Regions from separate parts of the Arthrobacter sp. TJ-266 genome, predicted to be linked through region 1. Evidence: predicted binding sites of a transcription regulator. Region 1 holds the regulator's gene; the other holds the start of a gene.
The links. Region 1 encodes HrcA, which represses chaperone genes, less so after heat shock. Its sites were predicted from a motif close to TTNGCACTCGNNNNNNNCGAGTGCNAA; they were not measured.
Positions count from the first base shown of each region.

Region 2: the regulator HrcA is predicted to act here: its motif matches at 2,353-2,379, upstream of AC4D12_RS10425 (Hsp20/alpha crystallin family protein).

Region 1 covers NZ_JBZCNC010000002.1:404,538-414,014, reverse strand. Annotated here, with positions in the region: gene AC4D12_RS06710 (PhoH family protein) at 1-524, opposite strand, end outside; gene AC4D12_RS06705 (GerMN domain-containing protein) at 940-1,962, shown strand; gene AC4D12_RS06700 (16S rRNA (uracil(1498)-N(3))-methyltransferase) at 1,967-2,734, opposite strand; gene dnaJ (molecular chaperone DnaJ) at 2,737-3,867, opposite strand; gene hrcA (heat-inducible transcriptional repressor HrcA) at 3,965-4,984, opposite strand; gene AC4D12_RS06685 (DUF3097 family protein) at 5,165-6,016, shown strand; gene AC4D12_RS06680 (DUF4870 domain-containing protein) at 6,085-6,501, shown strand; gene hemW (radical SAM family heme chaperone HemW) at 6,560-7,789, opposite strand; gene lepA (translation elongation factor 4) at 7,807-9,477, opposite strand, start outside.
Region 2 covers NZ_JBZCNC010000003.1:376,969-396,034, forward strand. Annotated here, with positions in the region: gene AC4D12_RS10405 (TrkH family potassium uptake protein) at 1-957, opposite strand, end outside; gene AC4D12_RS10410 (haloacid dehalogenase type II) at 1,126-1,794, opposite strand; gene AC4D12_RS10415 (DUF2630 family protein) at 1,794-2,045, opposite strand; tRNA gene AC4D12_RS10420 (tRNA-Val) at 2,180-2,253, shown strand; gene AC4D12_RS10425 (Hsp20/alpha crystallin family protein) at 2,471-2,935, shown strand; gene AC4D12_RS10430 (SDR family oxidoreductase) at 3,039-3,836, shown strand; gene AC4D12_RS10435 (hypothetical protein) at 3,938-4,159, shown strand; gene AC4D12_RS10440 (SRPBCC family protein) at 4,239-4,784, opposite strand; gene AC4D12_RS10445 (Dps family protein) at 4,992-5,486, shown strand; gene AC4D12_RS10450 (FadR/GntR family transcriptional regulator) at 5,651-6,463, opposite strand; gene AC4D12_RS10455 (gluconokinase) at 6,642-7,157, shown strand; gene AC4D12_RS10460 (GntP family permease) at 7,197-8,597, shown strand; gene AC4D12_RS10465 (LysR family substrate-binding domain-containing protein) at 8,594-9,310, opposite strand; gene AC4D12_RS10470 (DUF5997 family protein) at 9,378-9,770, shown strand; gene imuA' (DnaE2-dependent mutagenesis accessory factor ImuA') at 10,257-11,120, shown strand; gene AC4D12_RS10480 (DNA polymerase Y family protein) at 11,117-12,742, shown strand; gene AC4D12_RS10485 (error-prone DNA polymerase) at 12,833-16,252, shown strand; gene AC4D12_RS10490 (M14 family zinc carboxypeptidase) at 16,306-17,343, opposite strand; tRNA gene AC4D12_RS10495 (tRNA-Leu) at 17,562-17,644, opposite strand; gene AC4D12_RS10500 (FHA domain-containing protein) at 17,954-18,694, shown strand; gene AC4D12_RS10505 (FHA domain-containing protein FhaB/FipA) at 18,691-19,066, shown strand, end outside.

The DNA of each region.
Region 1 (9,477 bases):
CGCGTCAGGATGATCCGGTTGACTTCCTTCTGCTGCAGCGCCTGAACCGCCTTCGCCATGGCGAGGTAGGTCTTACCCGTTCCGGCGGGGCCGATGCCGAACACGATCGTGTTGCGGTCGATCGCGTCGACGTACGTGCTCTGGTTCAGCGTCTTGGGGCGGATGGTCTTGCCCCGGGAGGTCAGGATGTTGACGGAGAGCACCTCGGAGGGACGGGTGGAGCTCTGGGTCCGCAGCATCATGACCAGCTGCTCGAGGACCTGCGGCGACACCGTGGCATTGTTGCTGGCCATGGTCTGGATCTCACCGATCAGCCGTTCGGTCCTGAGAACGTCCGCCGAGGGGCCGGTGATGGTGAGTTCGTTGCCCCTGGCCTGCAAGCCCACTCCCGGGAAGGAGTCCTCGATCAGCCGGAGCGCCTCGTCGTTGGAGCCGAGGGCCTGGACCATCTGCTGCGTCGAGTCGAACACGAACGTCCTGGTGTCCAGCCCAGCCGCGTTGATACCTGTTGTGGATTCGCTCATAGATCGGCCGTCAGGCCTTCGATCGCCCCTCGTGCGAGTAGTTGACTCCTGCCCGGTTAATGCTACGGCATCCCTCCCGCGCGCGGCGTGGGCGATCATCCTGCGGTATGGCCGTTCGACTGCTTCGTATCGATCGTGTTTCAGTCCACCGAAGGAGGACGGATCCGTGGCGAACACGTGTGCGCCCTGTGTCAAGCTGAACCGGATGCACCGGCCGACGCTCGACGCACCGCCGCGTTCGCATCGCCCACGCTCGTGCCTCCGGAAGATCCCGGACGGTCACGGGTGCCTCCCGGCGCCCGGAGCAGGCGAATGTCGAGCACGTCGGATCCCGTCCGAACAGGTCAGCATCCTGAACGACCGATGACAGTGGGAACCGCGCCCTCACGGGCTCCGATGAGAAAGGGGGTACCGCATGAGCGAGCAGGACCCCCTCAAGCGGAGCCGCCTCGGTCTCCGCGGCGTCCTGCTGGTGTCGGGGGGCGTCCTCGTGGCGAGCAGCGTGTTCCTCCTGCCCAACCTCGGGCCGATGCAGCGCCCGGCGTCCACCACGAGCCTCTCGATGCCGCCGTCGACGCCGGGAGCACAGATGACCGCGCCCGGCGGCACGGGTTCCGAGAGCGCCGCTGGAAGCGGCGGAGCGGCGGCGTCCGCCGCGACGGTACCGGCGCTCCTGCCGGTCTACTGGGTGGGCGACGTGGACGGCGGCGAGCGGCTCTTCCGCGAGTTCCACCAGAACCCGGACCCGACCTCGGCAGATCCGATCTCCGATTCGATCCGCCTCATGACCGCTGATGAGCCACTCGACCCGGACTACCGCACACCGTGGCGCGAGGCGACCAGCATCAGCTCGTCCATCAGTACCCGGAACGTGATCACGGTCGACATCTCCTCCGACGCCTTCGGGGAGACGCTGCCCGAGGACCGCGCACGCATGGCTGTCCAACAACTCGTCTACACCGCCACCGCGGCCGCCGCGAACGCCGGCCTCATCGAAGGAGGTGAGTCCAGCTCAGTCGTCGTCCTCGTGGACGGCGCGATCGGCTACCGGGCCTTCGACGCCGTGGACCTCGACGGCGAGTGGACCCGCGACACCGCCCTGCTCGCGCCCGTCTGGATCATCGACCCGCAGCAGGACGTCGAGTCCGAAGGGCAGGTCACCGTCCAGGGCACCGCACCGACGGACGATGACGCGGTCCGCTGGCGCATCGACCGACTGGACGAGGGCGCCATCGACGGGGGGTCCGACGGGAGCTCGCTGTTCCGTGACGGGACCGCGGAGATCGAGCGCGGGCAGGCCACCGGCTCCTATTCGTTCGTCGAGACGCTTCCGCCGGGCCGGTACACGATCACGGTGTCAGTTCCGGAGTCGGAGTCGGCGCAGGACGGCGACGGCGACGGCACTGCGGAGGACACGAAGACCGTCGTCGTCCGCTGACGCGTCACCAGCGGGACAGCAGGTGGTTCAGCAGGACGAGCGCGGCAGGACCGGCGGACGAGGACCTGAGCACGTGCGGGCCGAGCCGGGCGGTGTGCGCGCCGACGGCCTGGAGTGTGCGGATCTCGGCGTCGCTGATGCCACCCTCCGGACCGACCAGCAGTGCGGTCGTCGACGGTGGGCCGAGGTCGCCGGCGCTCTCGAGGCGGCCGACGTACTGGGCCAGGGACTCCTCGGCGTCCTCGTGCAGGACGACGACGCGATCGACCGAGCCCGCCCAGGACGCAAGACGCCCCGTGTCCATCACCGGCAGCACCTCGGGCATGAAGGACCTCCGGGACTGCTTCGACGCTGCGCCGACCAGCGACACCCACTTCTGGCGCCCCCGCTCCACCTTGTCGCCCCGCCAGCGGACGATGCTGCGCTCGGCGTGCCAGGGGACGACGCCGTCGACCCCCAGTTCCGTCGCGGCCTCGACCGCCTGCTCGTCACGCCCGCCCTTGACGAGGGCCTGGACGAGGACCAGCCGGTGATGCGGGGGCGCCTCCTGCCCGGCGTGCTCCACCCGCAGTTCCACGGTGCCCGTCCCGACAGCCGTGATCACACCCGTGATCCGGTGTCCGAGGCCGTCGGTGACGTCGATCCGCTCCCCCGCCGTCAGTCGGCGGACGGTCGAGGCATGCCGGCCCTCGTCGCCGCCGAGGACGAACGGGTCGCCGGGCCGAGCGGCCCGCACGGAGTCCTCGGGGCCGAAGAAGAGGGGCCGCGTCACGGTCAGCGGTTCCCGAGCCGCTCCCGGAGGCGGGCGAAGACACCGGAGCCGCTGCTCGCGAGCTGGCCGTCGGTGTACTGCTCGTTGCGCAGCTCCGCGAGCCGGCGCAGGAGCTCCTCCTGCTGGGGATCGACATTGCGCGGTGTCTCGACGTTCAGGTGGACCCGCAGGTCTCCCCTGCCCTGATTTCTCAGGTGGGTGACGCCGAGACCGCGGAGCGTGAGGATCTCGCCGGACTGCGTGCCCGGCTTGATGCTCAGCTCCTGGTCGCCGTCGAAGGTGTCGAGGTGCACGCTGGTGCCGAGGGCCGCAGCCGTCATGGGCACGCTCAGCGTGACGTGGAGGTCGTCGCCGTCGCGCAGGAAGGTGGAATCCGTGTTGACCCGGATCTCGACGTAGAGATCGCCCTGGGGACCACCGGCGATCCCCGCCTCGCCCTGGCCGGACAGCTGGATCCTCGTCCCGGTTCCCACACCCGCCGGGACCTTGATGGTGAGGGTGCGTCGGGCGCGGACCCGCCCCTCCCCGTTGCACTCGTGGCAGGGGCTCGGGATGACCGTGCCGTAGCCCTGGCAGGTGCCGCACGGCGCACTGGTCATGACCTGGCCGAGGATGGAGCGCACTGCGCGCTGCACCTGGCCCGAACCACCACAGATGTCGCAGGTGCGCGGTGACGTACCCGGCTGGCAGCAGCTGCCCTCGCAGACGTGGCACACCTCCGCGGTGTCCACCTCGATCTTCTTGTTCGTCCCGAAGACCGCGTCCTTGAGGTCGATCCGCACGTTGATGAGTGCGTCCTGCCCGCGACGAGTGCGCGACGGCGCCCCACCCTGCTGACCGCTGCCGCCGAAGAACGTCTCGAAGATGTCCTGGAAGGCGAAGCCCGAGCCGGAGTACCCGGCGCCGTACCCGGTGTCGGTGCCGTTCTCGTTGCCCGTGGTGTCGTACACCCGACGCTTCTGCGGGTCCGAGAGCACCTCGTAGGCGCGCGTCACGAGCTTGAACTCCTCGGCCGCGTCGGGGCCGTCGTTGACGTCCGGGTGGAGCTTCCGGGCGAGCTTGCGGTAGGCCTTCTTGATCTCCTCTCCCGTCGCTCCCTGCGCCACACCGAGGACCTCATAGTGATTACTCACTCCTGCACACCGCTTCCTGTCGTGAACTTCTCTTCGTAACCCCGGCCTGCGCCGGTCACTTCCCTGCCCATCGCCGCGCTCGTGTCGGCGGCCGCGCTCATCGCTCCTCCTCGAGGATCCTCGAGAGGTAGCGGGCGACGGCGCGCACCGCGGCCATCGTCGTCGGGTAGTCCATCCGGGTGGGTCCGAGGATCCCCAGTTTCGCCCCGGCGTCTGGCCCGTACCCCGTGGCGACCACCGATGCCTCGGAGAGACCGCCGTAAGGGTTCTCGCTCCCGATCCTCACCGAGATGCCCCGGGCGTCGTACTCCATCTCCGAGAGCAGCCGCAGCATGACCACCTGCTCCTCGAGTGCCTCCAGGACCGGACCGATGCTGAGCGGGAAGTCGCCCGTGGACCGGGCGAGGTTCGCCGTGCCGGCGAGGAGGATGCGGTCGTCGCGTCCCAGGCTCGCGAGCTGCTCGAGCGCCGCAACGATCGTACCCCCGTGCGGCCGGAGGGTCGCGGGGAGTTCGTTGGCGACGGTGCGCAGCTCGGCCGGCAGCGACGTCAGTTTGACGCCCGACACCGCCGACAGGACGCGCTGCTTGAGCTCCGCGAGATCCGCCTCCTGCAGTTCGACGGGCGTCCGGACGATCCGCTGCTGGACGGTCCCGTTGCTCGCGATCAGCACCACGAGCACCTGCCGCGGAGCGAGGAGGACGCACTCGATGTGGCGGACGGATGCGCCGCCCACGCGGGGGAACTGCACGACCGCCACCTGGTTGGTGAGCTGCGCGAGCAGCCGCACGGTCCTGTCCATCACGTCATCGAGATCCTCGGCGCCCTCGAGCAGGGTCTGGATGGCCTTCTTCTCCGGTGCCGAGAGCGGCTTCACCTCGGAGATGCGGTCCACGAACAGGCGGTAGCCCTTGTCCGTCGGGATCCGGCCCGAGCTGGTGTGCGGCGCGGCGATCAGGCCCTCGTCCTCGAGGACGGCCATGTCGTTGCGGATGGTCGCGGAGGAGACGCCGAGGTGATGGCGGTCCACGAGGGCCTTGGATCCCACGGGCTCACGCGAGTGCACGTAGTCCTCGACGATGGCCCGGAGTACCTCCAGGCGTCGCGGTTCACTCATACCTGTGTCACCTCCGGTTTCGAACAGCATCGACGGGCTTCTCGGGGAGGGCGGTCGGTGATTAGCACTCGACACGCCCAAGTGCCAAGTCTAGTACGTTCCCGGGCGTTGTTAGCATAGGCAGCCGGGTAGGCCGGGCAGCCTTCCCGACCGACACCGCAGGCCGAAGGGACGACGACGATGGAGTACGGCTGGGGCGCCCAGGACCTCTCGGCACCCGCGCGCACCGCCCTGCGGGACGTGCCCGTGGAGCGGGACATGGTGCTCGAGGACGTGCAGTCCGGCTTCGTGGGCGCGGTGATCCGCAGCGAGAAGTCCGGTGGCCTGCACGTCATGGTGCTCGAGGACCGTCGCGGACGCACCCGCACGTTCCGCCTCGGACACGGCTTCCTCCTCGACGGCGAACCCGTGCGCGTCGTCGCTCCCGCCGCCCGTGCCGCGGCGACCCCCACGCGGACGGCGTCGGGCTCCCTGCGGGTCGAGGGAGCGCGGGCGCGCACCGCCCGTGCCAGCCGGATCTGGGTGGAGGGCCAGCACGACGCCGAGCTGGTCGAGAAGGTCTGGGGCGACGATCTCCGGCTCGAGGGCATCGTCGTCGAACCCCTCCACGGCGTGGACGACCTCGCCGGCGCGATCCGCGAGTTCGCGCCTGGACCCCGGCGTCGGCTCGGTGTCCTCGTGGATCACCTCCTGCCGGGCACCAAGGAGGCGCGCATCGCGGACCAGGCGATGGCGGTCCCCGGTGCACGCCACCACGTGCTGATCGTGGGCCACCCCTATGTGGACGTCTGGCAGGCCGTGAAGCCGGGCGCCCTCGGACTCACCGCGTGGCCCGTGATCCCGCGTGGTCAGGACTGGAAGACGGGCATCCTCGCGGGCCTCGGCTGGCCGCACCGCGACCAGGCCGCGGTGGCGAACGGCTGGAAGAGGATCCTCGCGGGTGTCAGCAGCTATGCGGACCTCGAGCCGTCACTGCTCGGCCGGGTGGAGGAAGTCATCGACTTCCTGACCGCGCCTCCCGGCAACGCCTGAGCCCGCAACGGTGGCGCGGCACGTATTCTGGAGGTAGACGCAGGACGCACGCCAGCAAAGGACGCACGTTGTCAGACACCGCTGATCATCAGCATCACGAGCGGGGCCGCACCCGGCCGGCTTTCGAGGGAACCCCGGCGAACGCGCTTCCCCTGACGGCATCGGAGGACAGACAATTCGCCACGCTGGCGCACTTCGGCGGGATCCTCGGGTTCATCCCCTCGCTGATCATCTTCCTCATCTTCAAGGATCGTGGCCCCTTCACCGCGCAGGAGTCGAAGGAGGCGCTGAACTTCACGCTGCCCCCCACGCTCCTCGCGCTCACGGCGTGGCTGCTCTCCCTCCTGCCGGAGATCGGCGGGATCTTCGCCGTCGTCAACGCACTCATCTGGGTGACGATCACCATGTTCTCCGTCGGCGCGGGCATCCAGGTCAACCGGGGACGCCCCTACCGCTACGCCCTGAACCTGCGCTTGATCCGGTAGTCACCGCCCTGCCGGCCAGGTCGGGGTGACAGCGCTCGGCGCTGTCGATTCAGTCGGCTCAGTCCGGCAGCAGGCGACGGACCACGGCGTCGGCGAGCAGCCGGCCGCGGAAGGTCAGGACGATCCGCCCGGCGAAGGCAGCCGCCGGTTCCACCAGCCCGTCGGCGATCAGACCGGCGACGGCGCGGCGGCCCGAGGACGTCAGACCGTCGGTCGCGAGCCCCTCGCGCAGCCGAACCCGCAGCATGACGTCCTCGACGTAGCGGTCCGAATCTGCGAGGATCTCGCGCCCCGCAGCCGGTGACCTCCAGGCATCGAGTGCCTCGGCGTACGCGCGGGGGTGCTTGACGTTCCACCAGCGGGTGCCGCCGACGTGCGAGTGGGCACCCGGACCGGCACCCCACCAATCGCTCCCCCGCCAGTAGGCCAGATTGTGACGGCAGGCGTCGTCCGGCGTTCTCGCCCAGTTGCTGACCTCGTACCAGGAGAGGCCGCCGGCCGTGAGCAACTCGTCGGCGAGGGCGTACTTGTCCGCGTGGTCGTCGTCGTCGATCGGGGGTACCTGACCGCGGCGGATCCTACCCGCGAGACGTGTGCCCTCCTCGATGATGAGGGCATAGGCGGAGATGTGATCGGGACCGTAGGACAGAGCGGTGTCCACGGAGGTGCGCCAGTCGTCGAGCGACTCGCCGGGGGTGCCGTAGATCAGGTCGAGACTCACGGCGAGGCCCGCTTCCCGCGCCCACGCCACCGCCTGGGGAACGCGCTCCGGCGAGTGTGTGCGATCCAGCACGGCCAGGACGTGCGGCACGGCGGACTGCATGCCGAACGAGACGCGCGTGAAACCGGCCTCCCGCAGGGTCCGGAGGGATTCCGGACTCACGGAGTCAGGGTTCGCCTCGGTGGTGACCTCCGCGCCTGGAGCGAGACCCCACAGCTCCCGGGCCTCCCGCAGGATCGATGCGAGGTCCCCGGCGGGCAGGAGGGTGGGCGTCCCTCCACCGAAGAACACCGTGGAGAGGGGCCTCGGCGGGAGTTCCGCGTCGTCGAGCACACGCGCTCCGAGACGCAGTTCCGTCAGCACCGATCCAGCGTAGGCGTCCTGCGACGCTCCACCACCGAGTTCCGTGGCCGTGTAGGTGTTGAAGTCGCAGTACCCGCACCGGACGGCGCAGAACGGGATGTGCACGTACAGGCCGAGATCGCGGCCTGCGGCTCCCAGCGCAGCCGACGCCGGGAGGGTGCCGTCGTCGGGCGCGGGAAGACCGAGTGGCAGCGCACTAGGCACAGGTGGTCACCGGGCCCTCACTTCTTGACTTTGTCCTTCGACTCGTCGGAGGAGAGCGCAGCGATGAAGGCTTCCTGCGGCACCTCGACGCGGCCCACCATCTTCATGCGCTTCTTGCCCTCCTTCTGCTTCTCGAGGAGCTTGCGCTTGCGGGTGATGTCACCGCCGTAGCACTTGGCGAGGACGTCCTTGCGGATGGCGCGGATGCTCTCACGCGCGATGATGCGCGCACCGATCGCGGCCTGGATGGGGACCTCGAACTGCTGGCGCGGGATCAGTTCGCGCAGCTTGCCGGTCATCATGACGCCGTACGCGTAGGCCTTGTCACGGTGCGTGATCGCGCTGAAGGCGTCGACCTGGTCGCCCTGCAGGAGGATGTCCACCTTCACGAGATCCGCCACCTGATCGCCGTCGGCCTTCCAGTCCAGCGATCCGTACCCGCGCGTCTTCGACTTCAGCAGGTCGAAGAAGTCGAACACGATCTCCGCGAGGGGCAGCCGGTAGCGGATCTCGACACGGTCCTCGGACAGGTAGTCCATGCCGCCCAGCACGCCGCGACGCTGCTGGCACAGCTCCATGATGGCGCCGATGAACTCCGACGGCGCCAGGATGGTCGCGGACACCATGGGTTCGCGCACCTCGGCGATCTTGCCCACCGGGTACTCGCTCGGATTGGTGACCTTGAGGGCACGCTTGTCCTCGAGGGTGACCTCGTACTCGACGTTGGGCGCCGTGGAGATCAGGTCGAGGTTGTACTCGCGCTCGAGGCGCTCGCGCGTGATCTCGAGGTGCAGCAGGCCGAGGAAACCGACCCTGAACCCGAACCCGAGTGCTGCCGACGTCTCCGGTTCGTAGACCAGGGCGGCGTCATTTAGGGTGAACTTGTCCAGTGCGTCGCGCAGCACGGGGTAGTCCGTGCCGTCGAGGGGGTAGAGCCCGGAGAACACCATGGGCTTCGGGTCCTGGTAGCCGCCGAGCGATTCCGCGGCGGGCTTCGCGAGGTTCGTGACGGTGTCGCCGACCTTCGACTGGCGGACGTCCTTCACACCGGTGATGAGGTAGCCCACCTCGCCGACGCCGAGGCCCTTGGACGGCGTCGGCTCCGGTGAGCTGACACCGATCTCGAGCAATTCATGGCTGGCGCGCGTGGACATCATCTGGATGCGCTCACGCGGGCTGAGCTTGCCGTCCACCACGCGGACGTACGTGACGACGCCGCGGTAGGTGTCGTAGACGGAGTCGAAGATCATGGCCCGGGCGGGAGCGTCGGGATCCCCCGTCGGTGCCGGGAGGTCGCGGACGATCTTGTCCATCAGGGCCTCGACCCCGACGCCGGTCTTCCCCGAGACCTTGAGGACGTCCTCGGGGTCGCCGCCGATCAGGCTCGCGAGTTCCGCGGCGTACTTCTCGGGCTGGGCCGCCGGCAGGTCGATCTTGTTGAGCACCGGGATGATGGTGAGGTTGTTCTCCATCGCGAGATACAGGTTCGCGAGCGTCTGGGCCTCGATGCCCTGGGCGGCGTCGACGAGGAGCACCGCTCCCTCGCACGCCGCGAGCGACCGCGACACCTCGTAGGTGAAGTCGACGTGACCCGGGGTGTCGATCATGTTCAGCGCATACGCCGTGCCGTCGACCTCCCACGGCAGCCGGACGGCCTGGGACTTGATGGTGATGCCGCGCTCACGCTC
Region 2 (19,066 bases), on a different contig from region 1:
GAGCGTGACAGGGTCCAGAGCGGCGAAATCCACGCTGTTGAAGCCGGCGGTGCGGGTCATCGTGGACTGGAAGAAGCCCGCGAGGATCCGCTCGCCGGGCCGCAACGCTCCGAGCGTGCCCGGGTTGCTCCACTCCAGGGCGGTGATTGCCGCGGACCCCAGCAGCAGCAGCACCACCGTGCCGCTCAGCACGAGCTTGGTGGTCATGTGCCACTTGGCGGGGTAGCGGAAGTGGCGGCGCAGTTCGAAGAGCACGGGGAAGCCGAGCCCGCCGATGATCACCGCCGCGCAGATGGGCAGGCAGATCCAGGGATCCCCTGCGTACCCGATCAGGTTGTCGCTGAAGAGCGCGAAGCCCGCGTTGTTGAAGGCGGAGACGGCGTGGAAGACGCCGAGCCACACGGCCTCCCAGAACCCGTGGCCGTACCCGAGCCCGAACCGGGCCGCGAGCAGCACGGCGGTCACCGACTCGACGATCAGGGTGATGCGCAGGACCCCGAGCAGCACCGTCCGCACGTCGCCGATGCCCGCGCTCTTCGTCTCCGCTGCGGCCGAGAGCCGCGAGCGCAAGCCCATGCGCCGCGCCAGGAGCACCCCGAGGAGGGATGCGAAGGCCATGATGCCGAAGCCGCCCACCTGGATGAGCGCGAGGATGATCACGTGACCGAGCCCGGTCCAGTACACGGGGGTGTCGACGACGATCAGCCCGGTCACGCACACGGCGGACGTCGCGGTGAAGAGCGCCTCGAGGAGGGTGGCGCTGCCGGCACCCACCTTCGCGGTCGGGATCATCAGGAGCGCGGTCCCGCCGGCGATGGCCGCGGCGAACCCGAGGACGATCACCTGCGCCGGGTGCCGGGGGCTCAGGTGGCGGGCCCAGGCGGCGGAGCGCGTGAGGAACCCGCGGACGACGGCGGAGGCCTGCGCTTCCCGAGGGGTGTCTGTGCTCGGCCTCACGGGAACGCTCGAACCTCCGGCGGTGGGATGACGCTGTGGCGGCATCACGGGAGGGGCCCCGGGCCAGAGGCCATTCAACCCGAGCGGCGCGGCCCTGGAGGGTGTCTTTACGGCTTCTTGATGCTGTGGGCCGTCGGCTTCGTCCCCGCGGACGCGCAGGACGGGGCGTCAGGCCCGGAGGGCTCCGGCCACGTCGGTGAGCCGTGCGACCTCGTGGTCGGGCCGCGTCATGGCCGGCGGGTAGGGCGCTCCGCCACGGTTGAGCCAGACAGTACGGAGACCGGCACGGGAGGCGCCGTCGACGTCCCACGGATGCACCGCGACGAGCACGGCGTCGTCCGCGTCCCGCCCCCGTTCCTCCAGCGCGTACGCGTACGCCTCGGGTGCGGGCTTCCAGAGAGGGGCGTCCTCGACGGACAGGACGGCGGACACCAGGTCGCGGACGCCCGCCCGCTCAAGAAGGCCCGACGCCGTCGCGGCCGCGCCGTTCGTCAGTGCCACCACCTCGTGGCCGGCCTGCGCGAGGTCGCGGATGCCGTCGGCGACGTCGTCGTGCGGCGGGAGCGCCTGCAGCGCGTCGAGGACGTGCGCGACGGCGTCGTCGAGCCCGCGGTTGAGGGGCTGGTCCGCGAGGACGGACCGGAGTGCGCCCTCGGCCACCGTGCGGAAGGCCGTGTTGTCACCGAGGACGGTCAGGGCGAAGCCGTCGCGGAGCACCGCGGAGAACCAGTGCGCCGCCAGGTGGGGCGGCGCCCCGATCTCCTCGACGTGCTGCGCCATGCGGCCCATGTCCGAGAGCGTCTCGTTGACGTCGAGGAGGATCAGGGGAGGTGCCACTACTGGCGGTACCCCTCCACCTGGCTGATGGGCCGGGCGCCGGCGTCCGCGGGGTTCTCTCCGGCGTCGGCCTTGGCTCGGCGCTGGCGGAGCAGGTCCCAGCACTGGTCGAGATCCTCCTCCAGCTTCTTGAGCCGTACGGCGTGATCCTGGTGGGCCTCGCCGTCGCCCGCGTCCTGGGGCTGGTCGCGGAGGTCGTGTTCCTCCTGCACCAGTGCCTGGATGCGCTGCAGGATGTCGTGCTCGTCCATGGTGCCGTCCTTCGTCGTCGTCAGCTGGCTTACTGCTCAGGCTACTGATGCCCTTCCAGGCTGGCTAGGAGCGGCGTCGGCCCGCCCGAATTTGGCGGGCCGGTGAGATGCCCTAAGCTGTTCAGGAACAACCCGCCTGTGTAGCTCAGTCTGGTAGAGCATCCGCTTCACACGCGGAAGGCCCGGGGATCGAGGCCCCGCGCAGGCACGAACACCTGCTGGGAACAGCATCAGGAAGGCCCGTACCGCACGTCGGTACGGGCCTTCCTGCGTCTGATGTGTTCGTCGACGGTGAACAGGAAATCTCTTAGCAGTCGGCCATAGGGAGTGCTAATATCTTCGTAGTTGAGCGGAGGTCGCTCAACCTCGAAGAACCGACTACCGCACACCGTGCGGAACCTATGAAGGAGTTGTTTCCCGTGGCCATGAAATTCGATCCGTTCCGTGAGCTTGACCGCGTCGCCGGCGCTCTCCTCGATCCCCGTCCCGGGCTGCGTCTCATGCCGATGGACCTCTACCGCGAGAAGGACCACTACGTCCTGTCGGCCGACCTCCCGGGTATCGATCCCGGATCCGTGGACATCGACGTCGACGGCCAGCTCCTGACCATCCGCGCCGAGCGCACCCTGCGCGGGGCGGAGGGCGTGAAGTGGCTGACCCGCGAGCGCGAGAGCGGCTCGTTCCTGCGCCAGCTCAACCTCGGGCAGGGCGTGGACACCGAAGGCATCTCGGCCCGCTACGAAAACGGTGTCCTCAGCGTCACCATCCCCGTCAGCGAGCGAGCCAGGCCCCGCAAGATCGAGGTCGTGAGCGGGGAGTCCTCCACTCCCATCGAGACCGCGACCGTCGAGTCCCCCGCTGGGACCCAGCAGCACTCCGTCGAGGCGTAGTCCCCACCCCGTCAGTACCCCCGGACGCCCGTCCGGGGGTACTGCTGCGTCCGGCCCCGGAAAAGGCTTGCGACGTCGGGGGCCGGACGCCAAGGATGAAGGCATGGACTTCACACCCACCTCAGCCATCGTCACCGGTTCCGATTCCGGCATCGGCCGCGCCACCGCCGTCGCCCTCGCAGCAGCGGGCTGCAACGTGGGGGTGACCTGGCACTCCGACCAGGAGGGCGCGGAGGAGACCGCGCGCCTCGTCCGCGAGAAGGGCGTGCGGGCCGCCGTCGCGCGGCTCGACACCACGGACGCACCCGCCTGCGGTGACGTGGTGGATCAGCTGGCCCGGGAGCTCGGCGGGCTGGACGTCTTCGTCAACAACGCCGGCGTCAACGGCGGCACGCTGTTCATGGAGACGGATTGGGACACGTGGCGCGGAACCCTCGGCGCCAACCTCGACGGCGCCTTCGTGTGCATCCAGCGGGCAGCCCGCCACATGATCGACGGCGGCCGGGGCGGCCGGATCATCGCGGTGACGAGCGTGCACCAGGAGCAGCCGCGCGTGGGGTCCGCCGCGTACGACGCCTCGAAGCACGGCCTGGGAGGCCTCATCCGCACCATCGCCCTCGAGCTCGCGGACCGTGGCATCACCGCTAACGCCGTCCTGCCGGGCGAGATCAACACGCCCATGAACGATTCCGCCGACCAGGACCCGCACACCATGGAACGCCCGGGCATCCCGCTCGGCCGGCCCGGTGCGCCTGAGGAGATCGCGGACGTCGTCGCCTTCCTCGCCTCCGGAGCATCGAGCTACGTCAACGGCGCCTCGTTCGTCGTGGACGGCGGGATGCTCCTGATGGGGCCGCAGGCCGGCTCGCACCTCACGAGCAACGACTGGCGGACGCTCTGACCCCTCCGGTGTGACATCGGGCACAACTTTCAGCAGCCGTTCACGTGGCGTTCAGTCCGTCCCGATACCGTGGCGCTTCCAGCTGCTTCGAAAGGCCCGCCATGGATGCTCCACACACCACTTCCACCGATACAGACCAGCAGGACTGGTCCGGCTTCCGCCGGGGCGAGCGCATCACGCTCCAGCATCCCGCCGGCACGCACCTCCGCGGGGTGCTGGATATGCGCAGCGACGACGCCTCCGTGCTGTGGATCCACCTCAACGACGGCGGTGGGCGGCGCCTGGTGCACCGCGCCGACGGATACCGGGTGCACCGGGGCTGAGCCGGGGCCCCTGCACGAGCCCCGACATGACGAAGGGCGGATCCCTCGAGGGGACCCGCCCTTCGTCATGAAAAACGCATCAGCTGATGCGGGGCCCACCCGAATCCGGGTCGTTCGTCGATGCGTCGGGCAGCGAGCCGTTCGCCGGCGATCCGCCGGAGCCGCCGGTCGGCGGGGCCTCCACGTTGCCGCGCCAGGCACCCGTCTCACCGCCGCTCTTCTCGATGAAGTCCTTGAACCGCTTGAGGTCACCCTTCACCTGGGCGGTGTCGGCATTCACGACGGCCCCGATCTTCTCCGTGAAGGTCTCCGGGTGCCAGTCGATCTGCACCATGAGCCGCGTGAGGTTGTCGTCGAGACGGTGGAACGTGACGACTCCCGCATGGGATTCGCCGTCCGTGCTCTTCCATGCGACGCGCTCGTCGGGGTGCTGCTCGGTGATTTCGGCGTCGAACTCGCGCTTGACGCCTCCGATGCTGGTCACCCAGTGCGTGTGGGTGTCCGACGTCTGGGTGATGGAGTCCACTCCGCCCATGAACTGCGGGAAACTCTCGAACTGCGTCCACTGGTTGTAGGCCGTGGTGACCGGTACTGCTACGTCGATCGATTCCTGAACTGAAGCCAAAAGATTCTCCTTCGTAGAGACTCCGGAAGCGCCACGACGCCGTTCTTCAACAGCATTGTGACCGAAACCGTAAGTTCCCTTAGCGTAGGCCGAACCGGTTGGATTTGGCCAACGCACGGGTCTAGGGTGAAAGAAGGTCACCCGGTTCTGATCGGTACGTCATGTGCTCGGCCGGGCGGCGTATTTTTCTCTAGCACTGGAGGATTCATGAAGGCTTCACCCACCCTCACGGACAACATGCAGGCCGTCCTGGTCGATCTCATCGAACTCCACCTGCAGGGCAAGCAGGCCCACTGGAACGTGGTCGGCAAGAACTTCCGGGACATGCACCTGCAGCTGGACGAGATCATCGACGACGCCCGTGCCTTCGCCGACGAGATGGCCGAGCGCATGCGCGCCCTGCACGCCGTACCCGACGGCCGCAGCGTGGCCGTGGCCGAGGGCACGAAGATCCAGCCCTTCCCGTCCGGCCTCGTGTCCACCAAGGACACCGTGGGGCTCGTGGTCAACATGCTGAACGCGGCCGTGAAGACCATGCGCGACGTCCACGACCAGATCGACGAGGAGGACCCCACCACGGCGGACCTGCTCCACGGCTTCATCGGCAAGCTCGAGCAGTACGCCTGGATGGTCGACGCCGAGAACATGGAACCGACGGCGGAGGTCGTCACCCCCGTGGGAACCGAGCACGCGACCGTCTGACGACGGTGTGAGATCTCGCCCGATCACGGGCACACGGATCGCAGGACGAGGGAGGCACCCGAGGGTGCCTCCCTCGTCGCGTTCCGGTGCAGTCCCGGTGCAGTCCCGGTGCATCGCGTTCGAGCGCCGCCGCGTCCCGGCGTCGGGCCACGTACGGACCTCGGTCAGGTGATCGCGCTCCGGACCTCCGCCAGCAGGGATGCCATGTGCTGCTCGGCGGAGGCAGCGTCCCCCACGAGGACATTCGCGGCCACCTGCTCGTGGCTGTGCAGGGCGTGCTCCCTCGGATTCTGCGGCATGAGGCCCTGGTGAGTCCTCCCCGAGAGCACCTCAGCGATGACCTGCCGCAGCGCGACGAACATCTCGTTGCCGCTGGCCTCGAGGATCAGGGCGTGGAACTCGATGTCGATCTCAAGGAACGTCTCCAGCTCGCCGCTCTCGCCCAGGCGGCGCAGCTCGCGGCCCAGGTGGTCGAGGCGGTCCCTCTGGGCGGGTGTGGCGTTCTCGGCGGCGAGCGCCGCCGCGACGGGCTCGACGGCGCGCCGCAGCTGCGTGAGGGACCGGAACTGGTCATCACGGCCCGGCCCGTTCAGGCGCCAGCGGATCACGCGCGGCTCGTACACGTTCCACTGCGAGGGCGCCTGGACCACGAGCCCCACACGCCGCCGCGGGACGATCAGGTTCATGGCCTCGAGGACGCGCATGCAGTCCCTGACGACGGTGCGTGAGACACCGAACCGCTGCTGCAGTCCCTCGATCGTGAGGCGGGACCCGGCGGCGATGACGCCGTCCACGATGTCCTGACCCAGGGCATCGATGATCCGTGTGTGGAACACCGTCGCCGTCGCGGGTCCCTTCGCCTCAGCGGCCGATGACGACGTGCCTGCTGTCGGCGTCGTTCCCGCCGCCTGTTCCTTCTGTTCCTTCTGTTCCCCGTGGCCCGCAGGCAGGAGCGGGGGCATCGACTGCGCTGTCATGCTCCTCCTCCGGGAGAACGTCGGCCGCCATGTACGCACGGCAGAGGGTGATCACCCCACCCTAGGGCGATCATCCGGGCTTCGAAAGGTACTACTTTTCAGAAATCAAAGGTGATACCTTTGCCGAATCGTGATGCAGCGCACAGCACGCATCGAGTGCACCGACGAAGGAGTCAGCATGGGAACACCGCGCCACATCGTGGTGATGGGGATCTCGGGATCCGGCAAGACCACGATCGCCACCCGGCTCGCCGAGCGCCTGAGGTGGGTCTTCGCCGAGGCGGACGAGTTCCATCCGGCCGCCAACATCGAGAAGATGTCCGCCGGCACCCCCCTGACGGACGAGGACCGCTGGCCGTGGCTCGACGCCATGCAGGCGTGGATGACCGAGCAGGCGCAGGCCGGTCGGAGCACCGTGGTGACCTGCTCGGCCCTCAAGCGCTCCTACCGCGACGTCCTCACGCAGGCAGAGGGCACCACCAGCTTCGTCCACCTGATCGGGGACACGAACCTGATCCTCGACCGCATGAAGACCCGCACCGGCCACTTCATGCCGCAGTCCCTCCTGCCCTCGCAGATCAGCACGCTCGAGCCACTGGAACCCGACGAGCACGGCGTGAAGATCGAGAACATCGGAACCCCCGACGAGGTCACGGAGCGCGTCGTCTCCGAGCTCGACCTCCGCAGCACCTGACCACCCCCCGATCGTCCCGTCCCCACCGAAGGAACCTCCATGCCCATCGAAGGTTGGACCCAGAGCCTCACCGCCGGTCCGCTCCTCCTGATCGCCGCGGCGGCGATCCTCGCCCTGCTCTTCCTGATCATCAAGCTCCGCATCCACGCGTTCGTGTCGCTGATCCTCATCAGCCTCGCGACCGCCTTCGCCACGGGCATCCCCACCTCGCAGATCGTCACCGTCCTCGTGGGCAGCTTCGGCTCCACCCTGGGTGCGGTGGCGCTGCTCGTGGGGCTCGGCGCCATGCTCGGCCGCCTGGTGGAGACGAGCGGTGGAGCGAAGGTGCTCGCCGACTACCTGATCAGGGTCTTCGGTGAGAACAGGGCGCCCCTGGCGCTCGGCATCGCTTCCCTGATCTTCGGGTTCCCCATCTTCTTCGACGCCGGGCTCGTGGTCATGCTGCCCGTGGTGTTCTCGGTGGCACGGCGCCTCGGCGGCGGCGTACTCCGTTACGGCCTCCCGGCTGCGGGCGCCTTCTCCGTCATGCACATCTTCGTACCGCCGCATCCGGGACCCGTGGCCGCATCGGAGTTCTTCGGCGCGAACGTCGGCGTGGTCATCATGGTGGGCCTCGTGGCAGCCATCCCCACCTGGTACGTCACCTCCTACCTCTACGGGTTGTGGGCGGGCAAGAAGTACGTGCTACCCGTGCCCGAGCTGCTCGGTACCGCGGACGAGCACGCCGAGGCGAACCCGCCGAAGTTCGGGACGGTCGTCGGGATCCTGCTGCTGCCACTCCTGCTGATCTTCCTCAACACCGGGCTCAACACCGCCGCACGGTCAGGTGCGTTCGACGAGACCCTCACCGAACAGGGCTGGTTCCAGTTCCTCCGCACGCTCGGCGAGACGCCGGTGGCGCTGCTGATCTCGCTGCTCGTGGCCTCGTACGTCCTGGGGCGCCGTCGTGGCATCGACAAGACCGTCCTCGAGAGCACGCTCGAATCCGCCCTCGGCCCGGTCTGCTCCGTCATCCTCATCACGGGCGCCGGCGGCATGTTCGGTGGAGTGCTCCGGACCAGCGGCATCGGTGACGCCCTCGCGAACGTCCTGGGCGATCTCGGCATCCCGATCATCCTCGCCGGGTTCCTCATCGCCGCGATCCTCCGCATCGCACAGGGCTCCGCCACCGTGGCGCTGACCACCGCGGCCGGCCTGATCTCACCCGCCATCGCGGCGGGCGACTACAACGCCCTGCAGCTCGCAGCGCTCGTCGTCGCCGTCGCCGGTGGTTCGGTGGTGGCGAGTCACGTCAACGACTCCGGGTTCTGGCTCGTGGGCCGGTTCCTCAACATGGACGTCAAGACGACGCTGAAGACCTGGACCGTCATGGAGACGACCATCGGCCTGATGGGCTTCGTCATCGCCGCCGGGGTCTTCGCCCTCGCCTCCGTGGGCTAGCGACGCTTCCCCCGGGACCTTGCAGGCCCACCCTGCTTCGTCCCGGGGGTGTTCGGACGGCCCGCCCTCGGATTCGCGGACCCGCTCGCACCCTTGGCCGTCGCCTTCTTCGCCGCGGCCTTCTGCGCCGCGGACCGTTTCGGCGCCTCACGCTGGGAGGGCTGCCGGGAGCTCTGCGCCGTGCGCCCCCGGACGATTCCGATGAACTCCTCGACGTCGTCGGACTCGTCCTCCACACGCCACGCGATACCGATGGTGGTCGTCGCGACACCGGGAACCGGACGGTGCACGGCGTCCTTCCGCGCGTACAGGCGGGCCAGCGACATGGGCAGGACGACGACGCCGGCACCCGACGCCGCCACCTCGACGGCCAGCCGCGCACCCCCGCATGCGACGACGTCGAGCAGCGTCTCGCCGTCGAGCTCCTCGGCCGGGACGTCGTCGTACAGCGAGAGCTCGTTCTCCCGCGACATGACCACCACGGGTTGCTCCTCGTAGAGCGGGATCAGATGGAAGCCGGCCCGGTCCACGGGAAGCCGGACGAAGGCGACGTCGTCGGATCCGGCCCTCAGGGCGGCGAGGGGATCGTCGTCGTGCTGGTGGAGTTCCAGCGGCACGTCAGGATGGCGCTCACGCCAGCGCGCCACCCACTTCCCGGGGGTCACGCCCGGCACGAAGCCGACGGACAGGGATCGGGACTGGTCGGCGTGCACCTCATCACAGTAGCCTCCGGGCCCTGCGGCGGGTGGATGGGCCGGGTCCGCCCGTTAAGCTGGGAGGATGACTCCCTCGAAGACGCCGCAAACGCTGAAGCCCGCCACCGCGGCCAAGAAACTGGGGATCTACCTGCCCGCTGCTCCGCAGGAGTTCCAGGAGACGGAGTTGACGCGCGCCGAGTTCAACGAACTCCAGCAGACCCCGCCCGAGTGGCTCGCCGAACTGCGCCGCACCGGCCCGCATCCCCGCCCCGTCGTCGCGCAGAAGCTGGGGATCTCCATCGGCGGTCTCGCCCGCGGAGGGGTCACCGATCCCCTCACGAGCGAGCAGATCACGGCACTGCTGCAGGACCCGCCGGCCTGGCTGGTCGCGGAGCGGTCCACGCAGGCCGCCGTCCGCGCGGAGGCCGCACGGGTCAAGGAGCGCGCAGCGAGCACCACCGCCGACACCGAGTAATCATCGGATAGTGGTCGTCGGGTCGTCCGGCAAGTCGTCCGGCGGCTCGACCCAGCGGCATGGCCCTGAGGCTTGGTCCGGCGCCGGCGAACAAAGCCGGTCCTCTTCCGTCGACCCTGACTCGGTGTGGAAAGACGCGCCGGGGCACGACGGCGCCGTCCTCGTGCCCCCGTGAGCGGCTCCTGGGCGTGCGTCCCTGAGCGTGCCTCCAGCGTTCCTGTGTGTCGGCGGGTCTCCGTGTGTCCGTATCGGCGACATCCCTGTGCCCCTGTATGTCGGCACGTCCCCGTGCCCGGCGTGTCTCGTGTCCTGTGTCCTGTGTCCCGTGTCTCCGGAGGACGTCATGGCCCGTCGCCTCACGCCGCGCAGGCTCTGAGAAAGCCCTGTGCGCGTTCGTGATCCGGGCGCGCGCCTACCATGGAAGTGCCGAATTCCTGCGAAGGCGCGCCGATTGACTTAATCGAACACGTATTCGAATATTGGTGGGTGACGCCCTCAGCTGCCGGCCATGCCCTCGAGTGGGATGAGCCGTACCCCGACGCTGAAGCGCCACGTCCCGACGCCCCCGGCACCTCCGCGACCCGTGGCCGCGGGGATGTCGCACAGGATCTCCAGTCCCGCATCAACAGCATGCAGGCTCCCACCCTCGATTCACGGAGACTGCCCACTGTTCCGGCCCTGGCGCGGATCCTGCCCGGCGGCGGACTGCAATCGGGTGGCTCCTACGCCGTCCGCAACTCCACCACCCTCGCCATGGCCCTGCTCGCGGGCCCGTCGTCCACGGGCTCCTGGTGCAGCGTCATCGGCATCCCGGACTTCAGCGTGGAGGCAGCACAGGGGTTCGGCATCAATCTCGAACGCCTCATCCTGATCCCCGATCCCGGAAGCCAGTGGCTCACGGTCACCGCAGCACTCGTGGACGTCGTCTCGATCGTCCTCACCCGCGCCCCGGAACACCTCGCCCCCACGGAATGGGCCCGGCTCAAGGCCAGGCTCCGCCAACGGGGAGCAGCGCTGATCACGCTGGGTGCCTGGAAGCAGAGCGACTCGACGCTCGGCGTCGCCGAGAGCGCCTGGGAGGGCCTCGGCGCAGGCACCGGACACCTGCGGGGACGCCGGATGAAGATCACCGCGACCCAACCCTCGGGCAGGCTCCGTCACGCCTACGTGGGGCTCACGGATCTGCAGGGCGTGGCCGCGGTGGAACCGGCGGCGTCGCACCCGGCGGGTACGCCCGTCGGAATCCCCGCAGGGGTCCCCGCCGGGGTCCCCGCAGGCCTTCCCGCCGGCCTTCCCATGGGTGACGCCGCACCCGGCCTGTTCGAGCCGCTACTGGTGAAGTCCTCGTGACCGCGTCCCCGTCGGTTCCGTCCCTGACGCCTGCCGCACCCACGGCCACCCGGATCATGATGCTCTGGTGCCCCGACTGGCCCATCACCGCAGCGCTCCGCGAGCACGCCCTGCCCACCGACGCTGCACTCGCGCTCGTGGAGCGGGGTGAGGTCTTCGCCTGCTCTCCCGCCGCTCGCCAGGACGGCGTGAAGAGGGGTCTGCGTATCCGCGAAGCACAGGCACGCAGCACCGGACTGGTGTGCCTGCCCTACGATCCCTCCCTGGACGACCGCACCTTCGAACCGGTGACCGCCGCGGTGGAGACCATCATGCCCGGCGTCCAGGTGATCCGGCCCGGACTGTGCGCCATCAGGGTCAAGGGGCCCTCGCGCTACTACGGCGGCGAGGACAAGGCGGCGGACGTGGTCTTCGCGACACTCGAGGCCATGGGGCTCACGGACGTGCGGATCGGCATCGCGGACGGTCCGTTCGCCGCCGAGCAGGCCGCCAAGGCCACGGACCAGGTGGAGGAGCTGGACACCGAGCGCCTCGTCGTCATCCCGCCCGGACGCTCGCCCCTGTTCCTCAGCAGCTACCCCCTGGAGATCCTCGAGGTACCGAAACTCGCCGTCCTGCTGAAGCGCCTGGGTATCCGTTCCCTCGGCGACTTCGCGGCGCTCAAGGCCTCGGACGTCCGGAACCGCTTCGGGATCGAGGGGGCGATCGCGCACCGCCAGGCGAGCGGCCTCGACCACCGGAACGTCGTGGCGCGGAAACCGCCACCGGACCTGGACACCCAGGCCGATTTCGAGCCCCCGCTCGCCCGTATCGACCAGCTCGCCTTCGCGTTCCGCACGAAGGCCGAGGAGTTCGTGGGGGCGCTCCGTGACGCGGGGCTGGTGTGCAGCGCCCTGCACGTCTCGCTGCACACGGAATCGGGGGAGGTCTCCGAGCGCCGCTGGCAGCATCCGCGCTGGTTCGACGCCGACGACGTCGTGGACCGCGTGCGCTGGCAGCTCCAGGGCACCAACGCGTCCGATCACGGCCTGACCTCCGGCATCAGCCGTGTCCACGTGGTCCCGGACATCGTCGAGGACCTCGCCGACCACGCCGACGGCCTGTGGGGCACGGGACCGGATGAGGGAATCCACCACGGGCTCGCCCGCGTGCAGAGCATGCTCGGGCACGGCGCCGTGCTCACCGCGATCATCGCCGGCGGGCGGTTGCTCGCGGACCGCCGGGTGTTCATCCCGTGGGGGGACACGCCGTCGGACCCGCAGCAGTCCGGGAAGGCCTCGGTCAGGAACCGGGAGCAGCCCTGGCCCGGGCGGGTGCCCGGACCGGCACCCGCCACGGTGTTCGCGCATCCCGTGCCCGCCGTCGTCGTGGATTCCCGCGGCAACCCTGTGGACGTGGACCCCCGCGGCGTCCTCAGCGCCGACCCTGCGTTCTTCAGTGCGGGGCCCGACGACGACCGCCGGACCGTGCACTCCTGGACCGGACCCTGGCCCATCAACGAACGCTGGTGGGACCCGAAGGGCCGTGTCCTCAACCGCTTCCAAGTGGTGGACCGGTCGGGCTCCGCCTGGCTGCTCCTGCTCGAGGACCATGCGTGGTGGGTCGAGGCCGGCTACGACTGACCCGACGGCTGACTCGGAGCACCGGAGCACCGGAGCACAGACGACACCGCACACACGCACGCACACACGAGATCCGAACGGGGAAGCACCATGGGCTGGAACAACCCACCCATTCCGTGGTCGGACTTCGAGCGGAACCTGTCCGACACCCGCCCCGGCTCCCCCCCTCTCGGAGCGGACGGCGGGGACAGCCCCGCGTGGTCGCGGAAGCGGCAGCCGTACACGGCACCGCCTGAGGCATCCGCGCCCGAGGGCCCGGTGGTGCCGTACGCGGAACTGCACGTCCACTCGAACTTCAGCTTCCTCGACGGCGCCTCGAGCCCCGAGCACCTCGCCGAGGAGGCCCAGCGGCTGGGCCTCTCGGGCATGGCCCTCACCGATCACGACGGCCTGTACGGCGCAGTGCACTTCGCCGAGGCGGCCGAGAAGTACCCGGGCTTCTCCACCATGTACGGCACGGAGCTCTCCCTCGAACTGACGAAACCCCAGAACGGTGAGGCGGATCCCGAGGGGCGGCACCTCCTCGTCATCGCGCGCGGATCCGAGGGGTACCACCGCCTGTCCACGGCCATCACCGATGCCCAGCTCGCCGTCGACGCCGAGAAGGGGAAGCCCCGCTACGACCTCGAGAGCCTCGCCGCCCACGCCGACGGCAGGTGGATGGTGCTCACGGGCTGCCGGAAGGGCACCGTCCGCTCGGCGCTCACGGCCGAAGGTGACGCCGCGGCCGAGGCGGAGGTCCGTGCGCTCGTCGAGCTGTTCGGCAGGGACTCGGTCGCCGTCGAGCTCATCGATCAGGGCAACCCGCTGGACTCCGCGCACAACGACGCCCTGACCGCCGTCGCGCAGCGCCTGAAGCTGCCCACCGTGGCCACCAACAACGTGCACTACGCCACCCCGAAACAGCACCGGCTCGCTTCCGCACTCGCCGCGGTGCGGGCCCGCCGGAGCCTCGATCAGATGGACGGCTGGCTCCCCGCCGCAGGGTCTGCGCACCTGCGCAGCGGCGCCGAGATGGCACGGCGGTTCAGGGACTACCCCGGGGCCGTGGAGCGCACGGTGGACATCGCCGCCGATCTCTCCTTCACCCTGCGCAGCGTGAAACCCGGGCTGCCGAACATCGACCTGCCGGAGGGCCACACGCAGATGAGCTACCTCCGCGAGCTCGTCTGGCGGGGGGCGGACAAGCTCTACGGTGGGCGGGAGGACGTACGGGAGAGGATCGAGCGGGAGCTCGACGTCATCGAGGACAAGAACTTCCCGGGCTACTTCCTGATCGTCCACGACCTCGTGCACTATGCGCGTCGCTGCGGCATCCTGTGCCAGGGGCGGGGCTCGGCGGCCAATTCGGCGGTCTGCTACCTCCTGGAGATCACCGCCGTCGATTCCATCAAGTACCAGCTCCCCTTCGAGCGGTTTCTCTCGAGCATGCGCGACGAGGAACCGGACATCGACGTCGACTTCGACTCGGACCGCCGGGAGGAGGTCATCCAGTACGTCTACCGGAAGTACGGGCGCTTCAACGCCGCGCAGGTGGCCAACGTGATCACCTACCGGCCCAAGTTCGCCGTCCGGGACATGGCGAAGGCCCTCGGCCACAGCCCCGGCCAGCAGGACGCCTGGTCCAAGCAGATCGAGCGGTGGGGCGGGCTGGTCTCCAGCGACGACCACGACATCCCGGAATCCGTGGTGGGCCTGGCACAGGAGGTCCTGAAGTTCCCGAGACACATGGGCATCCACTCCGGGGGCATGGTGCTCACGGACCGCCCGGTCGGCGAGGTGTGCCCGATCGAGCACGGGCGCATGGACGGCCGGACGGTCCTGCAGTGGGACAAGGACGACTGCGCGTGGATGGGCCTCGTGAAGTTCGACCTCCTGGGCCTCGGGATCCTCGCCGCCATCCAGTACAACTTCGACCTCGTGGAACGGCACTTCGGGGAGCGGTGGGAACTGCACTCCATCCCGAAGGAGGAGCAGGGGGTCTACGACATGCTGTGCTTCGCGGACTCCGTGGGCGTCTTCCAGGTGGAGAGCCGCGCGCAGATGGGCATGCTGCCCCGCCTGCTGCCCCGTCAGTTCTACGACCTCGTGATCGAGGTGGCCCTCGTGCGGCCGGGGCCCATCCAGGGCGGCGCCGTGCACCCCTACGTCAAGAGGAAGACCGGGGAGGAGGAGGTCCGGTACATCCACCCCGACCTCAAGCCCGTCCTCGAGCGGACACTCGGCGTTCCCCTGTTCCAGGAACAGCTGATGCAGATGGCCATGGTGGTGGGCGGCTGCTCGGGGGCGGACGCCGATGTGCTGCGCCGGGCCATGGGGTCCAAGCGGGGCGAGGAGCGGATCGACTCCCTCAAGGCGAAGCTCTACGAGGGCATGGAGTCGAACGGGATCACCGGTGAGGTCGCGGACACCATTTACAACAAGATCCACGCGTTCGCGAACTTCGGGTTCGCCGAGAGCCACTCGATCAGCTTCGCGCTCCTCGTGTACGTCAGCGCGTGGTTGCGGCTCCATTACCCGGGTGCGTTCCTCGCGGCCCTGCTGCGCGCGCAGCCCATGGGTTTCTACTCGCCGCAGACCCTCGTGGCGGACGCCCGGCGGCACGGGGCCGTCGTCCTCCGGCCAGACATCCTCCACTCGGGCGTCCACGCGGACCTCGAACCCCTCGAGGGCTTCGAGCCGCCGGAGGATCCCCGCGAGCGGGCCACCGGCATGGCGTGCTGCCTGGAGGACGAGCAGCCGCCCGTGGGGTACTTCGATCGCGACACCCCGTTCGATTCCACGCCCCATCGGCGCGACGGTAACTACGCGGTGCGGCTCGGCCTCGCGAGCGTGGAGAGTCTCGGGCTGAAGCTCGCCGAGAGGATCGTCGCCGAACGGGAGGAGAACGGGCCGTACGAGGACATGCCGGACCTCGCCCGCCGCACGGGGGTCAACGCGGGTCAGCTCGAAGCCCTCTCGGCGTCCGGGGCGTTCGACTCGATGGGTCTGAGCCGCCGCGAGGCCCTGTGGAACGCAGGGCCGGCCTCCACGGAGCGGGAGGGCCAGATCAAGGGGACGGCCGTCTACATCCAGCCGCCGCTGCTGCCGGAGCTCTCGGACATCGACAAGGTGGGTTCGGACCTGTGGTCCACCGGCATCACCCCGGACGACCACCCGGTGCGGCACGTCCGCGCCAGGTTGAGGCGCAGGGGTGCCCTGAGCGCCGTCGAACTGAAGTCGGCTGAATCCGGGAGGCGGGTCGAGGTGGCGGGGGTGGTGACGCACCGGCAGCGGCCGGCGACGGCGAGCGGCATCACGTTCATGAACCTCGAGGACGAGACCGGCCTGGTCAACGTGATCTGCTCGGTCGGAGTCTGGCAGCGGCACCGCCGCGTGGCCCGCGAGGCGAGCAGCGTGATCGTGCGCGGGATCCTGGAACGCTCAGCCGAGGGGATCGTCAATGTGGTCGCCGACCGCATCGAGGTGCTGCAACTCAAGGCGACCACGAAGTCCCGCGACTTCCGCTGACCGGCGGGGAGCCGGTCAGCAGGAGCCGCGAGGACCGTCGTACTTCGTGGTCCCTACTCGGTGTCGCGCGTGGTCTGCTCCGCGAGCGTGTCCCAGAAGGAGGTGTCGGCGGTGTCGATGGAACCGTCGGCGATGGCACGTGCCGTGGCGTCGAGCGTCGTCACCGTCTGCTTGATCAGGTAGCCGTTGCTCTTCTGTCCCAGCACCGCGGACTCGGCGGTGTTGTCGGACATGCCGCGCATCTCGAACAGCAGGGTGGAGATTCCGTACTCGACGGCGATCCCGTTACGGCTGATCGTCTCCGCGGAGCCGCCCACGTACCGGCCGAGGTGGCCCCAGCCGGTCGAATCGACGGCGTCGAACACCACGGCCCCGAGGCGCTTGGACCCCTCGACGACGTCCGCCGTCGCATTCTCGGTGGTCGGGAACAGGATGGAGCCGGAGACGAGCTCGCCGTCACGCTCGCTCTGCGTGCCCTGGTGGTGCAGGTCGATCATGTAGTCGATGTCGTACGCACGCATCACGTTCTGATGGAGGGCCTGCGTCTCCGGCTGGATCTTCGCCACGTGGTCACGGTTGAGGTCCGTGCCGGTCGCGTTGGCACGCGTCAGCGTGCGTCCGCCGTCGGCGATGTAACCGTCGAGGGGGAAGTCGACGTCGCCCATGGCGCCGTCGGGGTTGAGCATGGGGACGATCAGGATGTTCACGCCGTCGAGCACACCCTTCGTCTTGCCCGTCCCGAGGTGCTTGATGTACTCGAGGGCACCCTCCGTGGTCAGCTGCTCGTTCCCGTGCTGCTGCGTCAGGTACAGGATGGTCGGGTTGCTGGGATCGGAGATGTACTTCGCGAGGTAGAGGTCACGGCCCTTGACCGACTGCCCGATCACCTCGAGCTCCATCGCGGGCTGGCGTGCGTCCTGCTTCTGCAGTTCGGCGACCACCTCGTCGTAGGTGCGGAGGATCGAGGTGTTGATCGTCTCGTTCCCGCCGTAGTTCGGGCCCTCACCGACGGCGACGGCGGGTGCTGCTGCGGCGCCCGATGCCAGCAGGGCTGCCAGCGACAGGGCGGTGATCGTCCTGGATGTTCTCATGCTCGTTCTCCTCAGGGGTGCGAAAAGGTGCTGCGACAGTGGTGCGCAGGGTCCGGGGATGGTTCGATGCGAGTACCGCACGGACGCGGTGCAGACAGTGAAACGCCACCCCTTGCTTGTGTCAACCAGTTTCGGAATTCGTCGACGGTCTGGGCGCGCGTATCCGGGCATGAGAAAAGGGCCCCCGCCGAGCGGGAGCCCTTGACCGTTCTTCACTGTGCGCGAGGGGGGATTTGAACCCCCACACCCTTTCGGATACTGGCACCTGAAGCCAGCGCGTCTGCCGTTCCGCCACTCGCGCAATTCGAGATTCCACGCACGGGCGCCTGACGCCCGCGGTGTGAACAGCAGAGTCAAGCATAGCCGAATGCTGCGGCGTTCGCCTAAACCGGGGCACGACGACGGCGGTCGGCGGAACGCGCCGCGTACGGGATCGTTGTGACACAGTGACCCTCCGCCCGGCCGACCTGGCCTCGGCGCCGGGTCGTCCCAGTAGTATCGGACAGGACATGCCCGGCTGCAGCACGCCGTTTGCAGGACCGGGGGACGCACTGCGGCAGCTCTGCTGCGGGGCCGAACGGCATAGGGCACCAGCGGAAGGAGGCAGACGGTGGGCATCCTCGACAATGTGGAGCGCGGACTCGAGAAGCTCGTCCGTGGTGCCTTCAGCACGGGCTCGAAGTCGCAGGTACAGCCGCTGGAGATCGCCAGCGCGCTGCGTAAGGAGCTCGACAACCGCTCGCTCGTCCTCTCCCAGGGACGCACCCTCGCGCCGAACGTCTTCACGGCCCGGCTCTCGGACTCCGACTTCGATCTCGCGCAGCAGTGGGGTTCGGCGCTGGCGGAGGAGCTGTGCGATGTGGTCATCGCTCACGTCAACAGCCAGCAGTACAGCCTGCAGGGGCCCGTGCGGGTGTCCTTCGAGCACGATCCCGAGCTCCGTGCGGGCGTGTTCGAGATCGACTCGTCCATCGAGAAGCAAGCCACTCCCCGGCGCCCTGCCACGCCGTCCGCTCCTGCCGCGCCACGACGCCAGCCCACCCGGTACCAGCCGGTGCTCGACCTCGACGGCCGGCGGTACTCCATGAACTCCTCGTCCATCGTCCTCGGTCGCTCGTCCGAGGCGGACATCATGGTGGATGACACCGGTGTCTCACGCCGACACCTCGAGATCCGCGCGACCGACGGCCGCTTCTTCGCCGTCGACCTCGGCTCGACCAATGGCAGCTACGTCAACGGGCAGCGCGTGGACGGCCGCTCCGAACTCACGGACGGCTCCACCATCACGATGGGCCGCTCCCGCATGACGTTCCACCTCGTGACCACGCAGGGCGGAGGGGCGGACCGATGAGCGAAGCCGGAGAACTCACCGTGACGCTCCTGCGCTTCGGGTTCCTGATCCTGCTCTGGGTCCTCGTGCTCAGTACCGTCGGGGCCCTCCGGCGTGATCTCGTGGTCGGCCGCCGCAACAAGGTGGGAACCCCGACGGCCCGGGAGATCCGACGGAACCCGGAGCTCGAGGAGACGCCGCCGCCGGCCCGCGCCGCAGCCCACCGGCTCGTCGTCACCGAAGGACCCCTCGCGGGAACCTCGCTCGATCTCGCGGCCAGTCCCATTCTGCTCGGCCGCGCGCAGGAGGCCACGCTCGTGCTCGAGGACGACTACGCCTCGGGTCGGCACGCACGGCTGTTCCCCCAGGGCAGCCGGTGGTTCATCGAGGACC